Regions from separate parts of the Gorillibacterium sp. CAU 1737 genome, predicted to be linked through region 1. Evidence: riboswitches for the same ligand, from Rfam matches in the RefSeq annotation. Region 1 holds a riboswitch; each other region holds the start of a gene.
The links. Region 1 has a riboswitch for cyclic di-GMP ahead of AAFN83_RS10915 (transglutaminase-like domain-containing protein). Riboswitches for the same ligand answer to the same signal wherever they lie in the genome.
Positions count from the first base shown of each region.

Region 2: another riboswitch for cyclic di-GMP. It lies ahead of AAFN83_RS08120 (anti-repressor SinI family protein); the one in region 1 lies ahead of AAFN83_RS10915 (transglutaminase-like domain-containing protein).
Region 3: another riboswitch for cyclic di-GMP. It lies ahead of AAFN83_RS00750 (fibronectin type III domain-containing protein); the one in region 1 lies ahead of AAFN83_RS10915 (transglutaminase-like domain-containing protein).
Region 4: another riboswitch for cyclic di-GMP. It lies ahead of AAFN83_RS01295 (pyridoxal phosphate-dependent decarboxylase family protein); the one in region 1 lies ahead of AAFN83_RS10915 (transglutaminase-like domain-containing protein).

Region 1 is NZ_JBDQQO010000004.1:252,950-255,145, reverse strand. It holds gene AAFN83_RS10920 (AraC family transcriptional regulator) at 1-88, shown strand, start outside; gene AAFN83_RS10915 (transglutaminase-like domain-containing protein) at 205-1,014, opposite strand; cyclic di-GMP riboswitch class I at 1,029-1,115, opposite strand; gene AAFN83_RS10910 (ABC transporter permease) at 1,303-2,196, opposite strand, start outside.
Region 2 is NZ_JBDQQO010000003.1:159,218-161,413, reverse strand. It holds gene AAFN83_RS08130 (Lrp/AsnC family transcriptional regulator) at 1-341, shown strand, start outside; gene AAFN83_RS08125 (hypothetical protein) at 408-566, opposite strand; gene AAFN83_RS08120 (anti-repressor SinI family protein) at 813-956, opposite strand; cyclic di-GMP riboswitch class I at 985-1,070, opposite strand; gene AAFN83_RS08115 (cellulose binding domain-containing protein) at 1,699-2,196, shown strand, end outside.
Region 3 is NZ_JBDQQO010000001.1:169,552-171,747, forward strand. It holds gene AAFN83_RS00745 (MFS transporter) at 1-906, shown strand, start outside; cyclic di-GMP riboswitch class I at 1,117-1,215, shown strand; gene AAFN83_RS00750 (fibronectin type III domain-containing protein) at 1,269-2,196, shown strand, end outside.
Region 4 is NZ_JBDQQO010000001.1:278,461-280,656, reverse strand. It holds gene AAFN83_RS01295 (pyridoxal phosphate-dependent decarboxylase family protein) at 1-938, opposite strand, end outside; cyclic di-GMP riboswitch class I at 1,021-1,105, opposite strand; gene AAFN83_RS01290 (hypothetical protein) at 1,463-1,702, opposite strand; tRNA gene AAFN83_RS01285 (tRNA-Lys) at 1,951-2,023, opposite strand; tRNA gene AAFN83_RS01280 (tRNA-Ala) at 2,039-2,114, opposite strand.

The DNA of each region.
Region 1 (2,196 bases):
GCTCCTGTTCTCTCGCATGTTTAAGCAGCACTTCGGCTCCTCTCCCCGCCTTTATCGGGAAGCGAGCAGTTCACGGGCCGGAGCTTGATGCTCCGTCGATGAAGCCGACCCTTCGCGCCGCTCGACTCAGAGAACGGAGCACGTAAACCTGCATACCCCACAGAAAAGACCTGCAGCAACCGCTGCAGGTCTTGTTTATTCCAATTAGTATACTTTGCTCGCTTTATACTTGCTCTTGTCCTTGGAGAAGTCCTGCACTCCCTTGCCGGCATCCACGGTCGTATCCACCGTCACCCACTTGCCGTTCAGGTACACTTCGTTCCAAGCGTGATATACATTGACGTAATCACTCGTGCCCATGAGCATCTTGGTCGGGATGTTTTGGCTGCGCAGCATCGCCGCATAGAGCGAAGCATAATCGTAGCAGATCCCCAGCTTGGTTGCCAGCGTCCGGTCCGCTTCCGGCAGGTAATCGCTCTTCACACCGGTGGCTGCAAGCTTCTTATCGTACTTGATGTTCTTCACGAGGTAGGCATAGATGGCCTTGGCCTTCTCTTCGTCGGTCTTGGCGGACTTCGTCAGCTCAGCCGCCAGCTTGGCTGCTTGGCTGTCTGCCTGCCAGCGAACATTCTGGACAGAATTCAGGAAGACCTCATTCGGATTATCCAATTTGACGGTAACCGAAGCCTTCTGAATCTGACGATACTTATTGCCGCTCACCTGCTCCAGAACAGAAACCTGATAGTCCCCGTTGCCAAATTGCAGAGGGAAGGCTTGCTCTGCGCGGCTCGGCAGGTTATACGTATAGCTCGTGCTTCCCTTGGTGATCTGAACCTTCGTCTGCACATTGCTGCGCACCGGATAAGCAACCGAGATCACTCCGCGGTTCACCGCATCCTGGTTAAGCCAAACGGACGCGGAAGCTTCAGCGGACACCTTCGTAGCGGAGAAGGGAACAATGGCCGAGGAAGCCGTAAAGAGAGCGAGCGATACAATTACAGCCATTTTTTTCATCAGAAAAAGCTCCTTTCGGTAGCTGGCTGCCATTCGTCATTGGACGAGAAGGCCCTGTAGCTTTGCGTCCCTATCTTTCGACAGGTTTGCCGTTATCGGTGAAGCTCTCGGTTGAGAACTACTCTAGTAATGTCTTACTAGTTTTATAGTATCATAGAATCCCTCAGAGGCAACAGGACTTGTACCCTATTTTTGCAAAAACAAGGCCTAAAAAAACGTTCCGTGCCTCTCCTGGGAGAAGAACGGAACGTATGATTGAGCGAAGCATGACTCCCGATGGGGGTCTTCTTAGCGCTTGCCGGAGTCGAACGGTTCGCCGGCGGCTTTCGGCGCCTGCGACGATTTCGAGAACAGGACGAGCGCGATCAAGGTAACCACGTACGGGAATACCTTCAGGATGACCGCAGGGATGACCTGGAACGACGGGATAACCTGCGACACGTTCGCGATGGTGCTCGCGAAGCCGAAGAAGAACGTCGCGGCCAGAACGCCGAGCGGTTTCCACTGGCCGAAGATCAACGCGGCCAGAGCCAGGAAGCCGAGACCGGCCACACTGCCGTTGAACTCACCCGAGTAGGTGGAGATGATGATCGCTCCCCCGAGGCCGGCGAAGCCTCCGGAGATCATCACGCCCATGTACCGCATCTTGCGAACGCTGACACCGGCTGCTTCTGCCGCATGCGGATGCTCGCCGCAGGAGCGCAGGCGCAGGCCGAAGCGGGTCTTGAACAGCAGGAACGTGGACAGGATCAGAACCCCGAGGATAAACCAGGTGGTCCAGTAGGTCTGGCTGAAGAACAGTCGACCGATGATCGGGATGTCCGACAGAACCGGAATATCGAACTTCCGGAAGCCCTGCAGAATCCGGATGTTGCCGCTGCCCGTAATGTTGCGGGCCAGGAAGATGGTGAGCGAACCTGCCACCATGTTGATGGCCGTACCGGAAATAACCTGGTTGGCACTTAAGTTAATGCTTGCAAAGGCATGTAACAGGGAGAAGAGCACCCCGATTACGAAGGCCGCTACAAGGCCGACCCAGAGCGTCCACTGCTCGCCGGGGTAGGCGGCCTGAAGCTTGTTGATGGTCAAGGCGCCTGCAAATGCGCCTACGATCATCAAGCCTTCCAGGCCGATGTTGACGATCCCGCTTCGCTCGCTAAACAGGGCGCCGAGAGCGGTAAT
Region 2 (2,196 bases), on a different contig from region 1:
AATCTCGGATCAACATGCTGATGGAGGAAGGGGTTATCGAGCGCTTCACAGCGGTCATCAACGCAGAGAAGATCGGGATTGGCGTATCCGCCTTCTTTTATGTGGAAGTAGAGCCGCAACAGCTCCTCGAGGTTGCTGATCTGCTGAAGGATGATCCTTTTATAACGAGTTTATACCACATGACCGGGCCCAGTAAGCTGCATGTCCACGGCTTGTTTCGGGACAGCCGCGAAATGGAGCAATTCCTGGGCGAGAAGCTGTACCCCCTGCCCGGCGTTACCCGCGTCGATTGCCAGGTGATGCTGAAGAGCTACAAAACGCCAACAGGCATCCGCCTGTAGCGCTGGCCTGATGGAAGATCAGGCCGCCGCTGCGGATGCCACTGGGGTTCCTATTCGACATGCACCTTAGGAGGATGATTCCGCTCCTGCGCACGCTGCGGTCATTTTCTCCAGCTTGGCGGTGATTTCTTTCTGCCATGCCTCGTCCTGCAAAGCGATGGCCAGGTTCAGAAGATCCAGATAGTCGTCGAGAGACAGGCGGGTTCGCAAGCGTTTTGTCCTCATCGAATCGATCGTCCTTTCCTTGATCGTCATCCCGTATGGTTGATGATCGTTCGTATGTGATAATGATTTTCATTATCATCTAGTATTCATTATGAAGGTTTTTTCAGGAAAACGCAATCGATCCTTGCCAATCCCCTCAAAAAAACAATCAGACCGCCTCGACCATGGATAAACCCACGGGAGATGGTCCAAGATGAACGTTCCTTGTATGTATGATTCATGAGGGATTTAAGGAGGAGACAGGGGCTACAGGGCAATAGGCATCCGATTGGAGCGCCGAAAGAAATCCTTCACTTCTTCGAAGGACATTCCCATTTCATAGGCTTCCATAATCAAGTCGATCCATTCCTGGTCAAAGTCATCGGCCTTTGCTTGGATGGGCTGGTTCATCGTTTATCCCTCCATGTAGTTCCGATCCCCAGGCAGTCCAGCCGTCTTAGTTGGTTCACCTTAGACCTGTGACTTTGCGTCCCTGCTTTTCAGCGAGGTTTGCCCTTTACTGACCTCGGTTACTCCGTTTGTTTTATCATACCACGCATGAATCAAGGATGTTTGTCACAAAATGGCGCAACTTTTTCGTGTTTTGATCGTTCTTTCTTAGTTGCCCTATAAATTGTTTTCATCGCTCTCGATTTTCGAGCAGGCTATCACGTTCCTTTCCTCCCTTTGTTACAGATTCTGCAAGCGATTGAGGGGCAAATTGGAAATAGAATAGTTTCCTTTACCCACTTTCGTCTCCCTCTAAACATCCCATTTCGATTCTTTTCAACCAGAGTAATTCCCAATTCAAGGAAAATACTAGTTTACATTTCCTTTCCAGCTTGCTAGTATAGATTTGAAAGCGCTATCGGTAACTTTATTAAGCCTATTTCACGGCTTTCCTTTTTTTGCTCATTCTTGTATGCGCTTACTTTGTTATTTTTGTAACTATCAGGATTATACAAATTGAGCATGCCGGGTTGCCGACGCTTGTACAAGCAAATTGACGAAATTTGGGGGAGTGATGACGGAAAACCTGTTTATCAGCCGACTCTCGCCTGCTATTCGACCGCTTCATGGCTATGCCGGCACGCTCATGGGTAAAACGTTGGCTTCGTATGCAAGCCCATTCATTTCTTGGAGGAGGATCATTATGGCGCTTATCACCACTCGCAAAACCGCTGCCGCTCTGCTGCTGGCCGCCGCCCTTGTCGGGAGCTCGTTCACCCACATCATCCCGGAAGCACAAGCGGCGCCTCAAGAGTCGTACACCTGGAAGAATGCCAATACGGGGGCAGGCGGAGGCTTTATCCCCGGAATCATCTTCAACTCGTCCGAACGCGACCTCATTTATGCCCGTACCGACATCGGCGGTGCTTACCGCTGGAACAAGACCGACAACAGCTGGATTCCGCTTACCCACTTCGTAGGTTGGGAGGACTGGAACAAGAATGGAATCGACGCCCTCGCCACAGACCCTGTCGACCCCAATCGGCTCTATATGCTGACGGGGATGTACACCAACGACTGGGATGGCAACAACGGTCAGGTGCTGATCTCGACCAACCGGGGCGATTCCTTCGTTTCTTCTCCACTCCCCTTCAAGGTTGGCGGCAATATGCCCGGCCGGTCGATGGGCGAACGTCTGGTC
Region 3 (2,196 bases), on a different contig from region 1:
TTCGTCACTTTCGTCTCTTCGATTCTATCGCAATTCTCTCAGCCCTCAGGGTTGAAGTTATTTAAGCTGCATGTTCCAGAAGCGCTCATGCAGACCGGGATGTCGGCTTATCAGACGCTGTTCGCCATCTTCATGGTCCTTGGTCCGGGCCTTGGGACGGTTGTTTTCAGCAACCTGGGCATCGAATGGGCGATCGCCATCACCGGCGTCGCATTCCTCGCCTCCGCCGGCGTGCTCGTTTTCCTTCCGAAGGATCGGAAGAGTGAAGCCTCCTCTTCGGGCAAAGCGGTGTGGGACGAGATGAAGGCAGGCTTCCGCTATGTGTGGTCCAGCCGGCTTCTGGCCCGTCTCGGCAGTTGCTTCTTCTTTGCCGGGTTGGGCATCGGCCTCATCCAGCCGCTCGCGATCTTCCTGATCACCGAGCAGCTCGGATTGCAGAAGGAGATGCTGTCCTGGCTGCTCACGGTCAACGGCATCGCCATGTTGATCGGCGGAGCGCTGGCCATCGGCTTCGCCAGCAAAATCTCGCCGCAGAAGCTGCTCGCTCTGGGGACGATGGTGAGCGCCATCTCGATCGCCATCTGCGGCTTCTCCACGGTCTTCGCCGTCACGTTGGTCGCGCAATTCTTCAGCGGCCTCGTCGGTCCGTTCATCCAGATCGGCATCAACACGATGGTGCTTCGCAACACGGAGGAGGCGTTCGTGGGCCGGGTCAACGGCATCCTGAACCCGCTCTTCATGGGAGCGATGGTCATCACCATGTCGCTCGGCGGCTGGCTTGCCGGGGTGTTTACCCTGACACCGGTGTACCTGCTCGCCACGGTGATGCTGCTCGTATCGGCTTTCGTGCTCGTCCCGCTCTTCCGCGAACCTGGCGGAACCAGTCCTGCTCAGGAAGCGGCATAAATTGGTTGAACGGAACTCCGGCTCGCGTTTGGCGAGCTGGAGTTTTTTGTGCGGTTTTTCCTGTACCAACCTGGAATGGATGGAAGAAATCATTTTCAGGAGAAGTCGTTCGGAAATTATACATATTTTTGAAAAGGAAATGTGCTAGGATAATAGAATTACTTGTGATGTGCAAAAAGTAGGAATATTGGTCGAAAGATGAGCCAATTGAACGAATAAAGGCAAACCCGGACGAAAGACGGGGACGCAAAGCTATGGGCCTAACGCTGCAGATTGTGAATCTGTGGACATGGTCGCCAGGCCGCCGAACTCAATTGGCTTTTTTCTGTGCAAAAATATTGATTCGATCTAGGGGGCTAGTTATGTCTAAGCTTTTCGGTTTTATTTCCAAGTGTCTTTGTCTGCTACTATTTATTAATTTGTTGATTCCTGCTTTTTCTGATTCCGTATCGGCTCAGTCGGATGCCAGTCTGGTGAAGGTTAGCTTCCAAAGTCCATTGCTAGACCCGCCTGTCGGGTACGTAGCTGACTTTGGCGAGATCATGGGGGACCGAAATGGATTCCAATATGGCTGGAACTTCGACCATACATCAGAGACTGTAAGCAATGCCACTTACAGCAACTCTCAAGATTCCTCGATCCGTATTCAACCAGGTGGGGAATGGACCTTATCCTTAGAAAATGGGACTTATCAAGTGCAGGTGACGGTTGGAGATGCTGTATATGCGAGCATGAACTCTATCTATGTTGAAGGAACACCCTTTTGGGTCAAGAGTGCTCTTCCTGCCGGAAAGCACGCTACCCTTCAAAAAACGATCGTCATCACTGACGGGCAACTGACTGTCAATCAAGGGAAAGAAGAAACGGGCTTAACCCGATTGAACAACATTGAAGTGTCTAAGCTTCAAAAACATACCCCGGTCCTCAATCCAGCAAAGATTTTGGAGGAAGCCGTGCCCAATCAAATTCCGGGAAATAAAGTCTATCTATCCGGGACGATGGTTAATGAGCATAGCGCGCCTCCATTTATGCGCGTGGATGGTTTGAAGGAAGCCATTGGGGATTCCATGACCAACCAAATCAAGGTCATAGATGATGAGATCAACCAATACCGTCAACAAGCCAGTTTAACCAGTGGAAACGATCCTGCTTCGATTCAGCAGGTAATTCTCAACCATCCGAATCCGACACCTATTGTGAGAGCAGGAATGTTGAATCTGGAGTCGGATGCGACTTGGGGAGCGCCGAACAAGCCAGTTGTCCTGATCTTAGATGGATTAAATACAAACC
Region 4 (2,196 bases), on a different contig from region 1:
ACCTCCGGCTTGAACGCAAGCGGGTTGGCTGCGAAATCGTACTCGTTAAAGAAGGCGAAAAAGCCGCCCAAAGCGGAATCGGCATGTAGATGCGGACGGCGCAGACCATGCTTTGCCGCAATCTCTGAAGAAACGCGTGATATTTCCTCCACATCGTCAATGCCCATCGCATCGGTCGTTCCGGTTGTAGCAACGATATAGATGGGAATGCCACCGTTCGCGATCACCTCTTCCAGCTTCGACCGCAGGTCTTCGACATCCATGGAGCTGTCCGGCATCGTACGAACCTTGACGAGACGACTGCTGCCCAATCCGGTAGCCTCCATCGACTTGAACAGGCTGTAATGGGCGGCTTCCGAGCAAAACGTATAGAAGTGGGAAGGGACCCCCAGGCGAGGAGCATCCGGAGCGAATTTCGCGATGGCCATCCGAAGACCGGAGAACACCGCTCCTTGCCCTCCCCAAGTGGTATAGCCTCCGCTCCGCTCAGGCACATATCCGATCAGCTTGGACATCATGCTGATCACGCGAACCTCGGCCTCCGCTCCCGCAGGGCCATAGACATCCCACAAGTTATTGCCGTTTACGAGAAAGGCCGTCAGCATTCCCAGGATTCCCGGGATGCTTGCCATCGGCAGAATATTCGTCAAGAAATACTTGGTGTGGTACGGATGGTTATGCAGCAGCTTGACAAGATCCTCATTCACTTGCTCAAGGGGAGTGCTGCTTGATGGAATTTCGCTGGTTTGAATCAGATCCTTGTAGAACAGATCGGTACGCTCTTTCTCCCCTTTCAGGTTCACCCCGTCCGGATTCTTGAGTTGGTCCACCCCGTTGACAATCTGTTCCATGAGCTTCACAAACCTGATACGATCTGGTTCATTCCCATCCTCACTTGGAAAAAATGACGGTACCGATGACTGCATACGCTCCGACACAGCTCTCTCTCCTCTCATCTGGCCAAAACCAAATAAAAAAGGTGAATACGGGTAAAAATGCCCATACTTCACCAATTACAGAATGTGCAACTGGCTGGCCTATCCACGAGGATGTAGCCCCTATAGCTTTGCGTCCCTACTTTTCAATAGGTTTGCCGAACTATTCAATTTCACCAAATAGACATATATATCCATGAAATGACAAAATAAGTTTGCAATTCCGGTTCTTATTATAGTCTATATTTGGAAGTATGGCAATCAAATCTAACATCCTATGAGATGTAGATATTATGAACTAGAGAGGGAGTCCTATTGGCAGGCTCGTATGGAGGGGAAGAAAGCAAAAAGAGCGGCATCACTGCCGTTCTTTTTGGAATAATTATCCTCACACTTTATGTAAACACGTTCTTATAAAAAGTCAATTGAATCAACTTTTGTCTTTGCGAAGCGCTAGCAATCTTTAGTAATGAATATGTTATATTTATTATGCCTTTTTTAGCAAACATGGTTCTATACCTTGTATTTCACTTGACACCTTTATCAATTATTCCAATCGCATAATCCTTAGCGCCTTCAAGCAACTTTTTTCTCAGAGCCTTCTTATTGACTGGGTCTTGTTCTGACTTAAACCAGTTTTTATTGTGTTTGAAAACACCATTAATCTGATCAATTGATGCAGGTAACCCGAATATATCAGTCAGGATAAATTGAATGTCTGAAACTGAAAACGAGTCTCCCTTTCCCTCGTTAAAAATAATAAACATTGAAAGTATCATCTGTTCTTTAAAACTGTCCAACTTTTTTAAAAAATAATGGAATGTATATCTTTGTATTTATTCCTCATACAGGAAAATCAAACATTATCAAAGATTCTTCATACGGGGCAGTAATTCTATCGCAAGAGGCTTCTACCTAGTTTCCTAAATAATCCATCATACCTCATTTTTCAGTTCCGATAATGGTTTATGAATACAAACAAAAAGAACGGCATCTCTGCCGTTCTTTTTGGAAGTGGGTTCTCAGGGGCTCGAACCCTGGACCGATTGATTAAGAGTCAATTGCTCTACCAACTGAGCTAAGAACCCACGTATGAAGTTGTTTGGTGGAGCCTAGGGGGATCGAACCCCTGACCTCATCGCTGCCAGCGATGCGCTCTCCCAGCTGAGCTAAGGCCCCGCTTTTCGTGAGCACCGATCACTTCGTAACGACCGGCCACAAGAAAAGATTATAGCGAACAATCGGGAATTGTGCAAGTGTT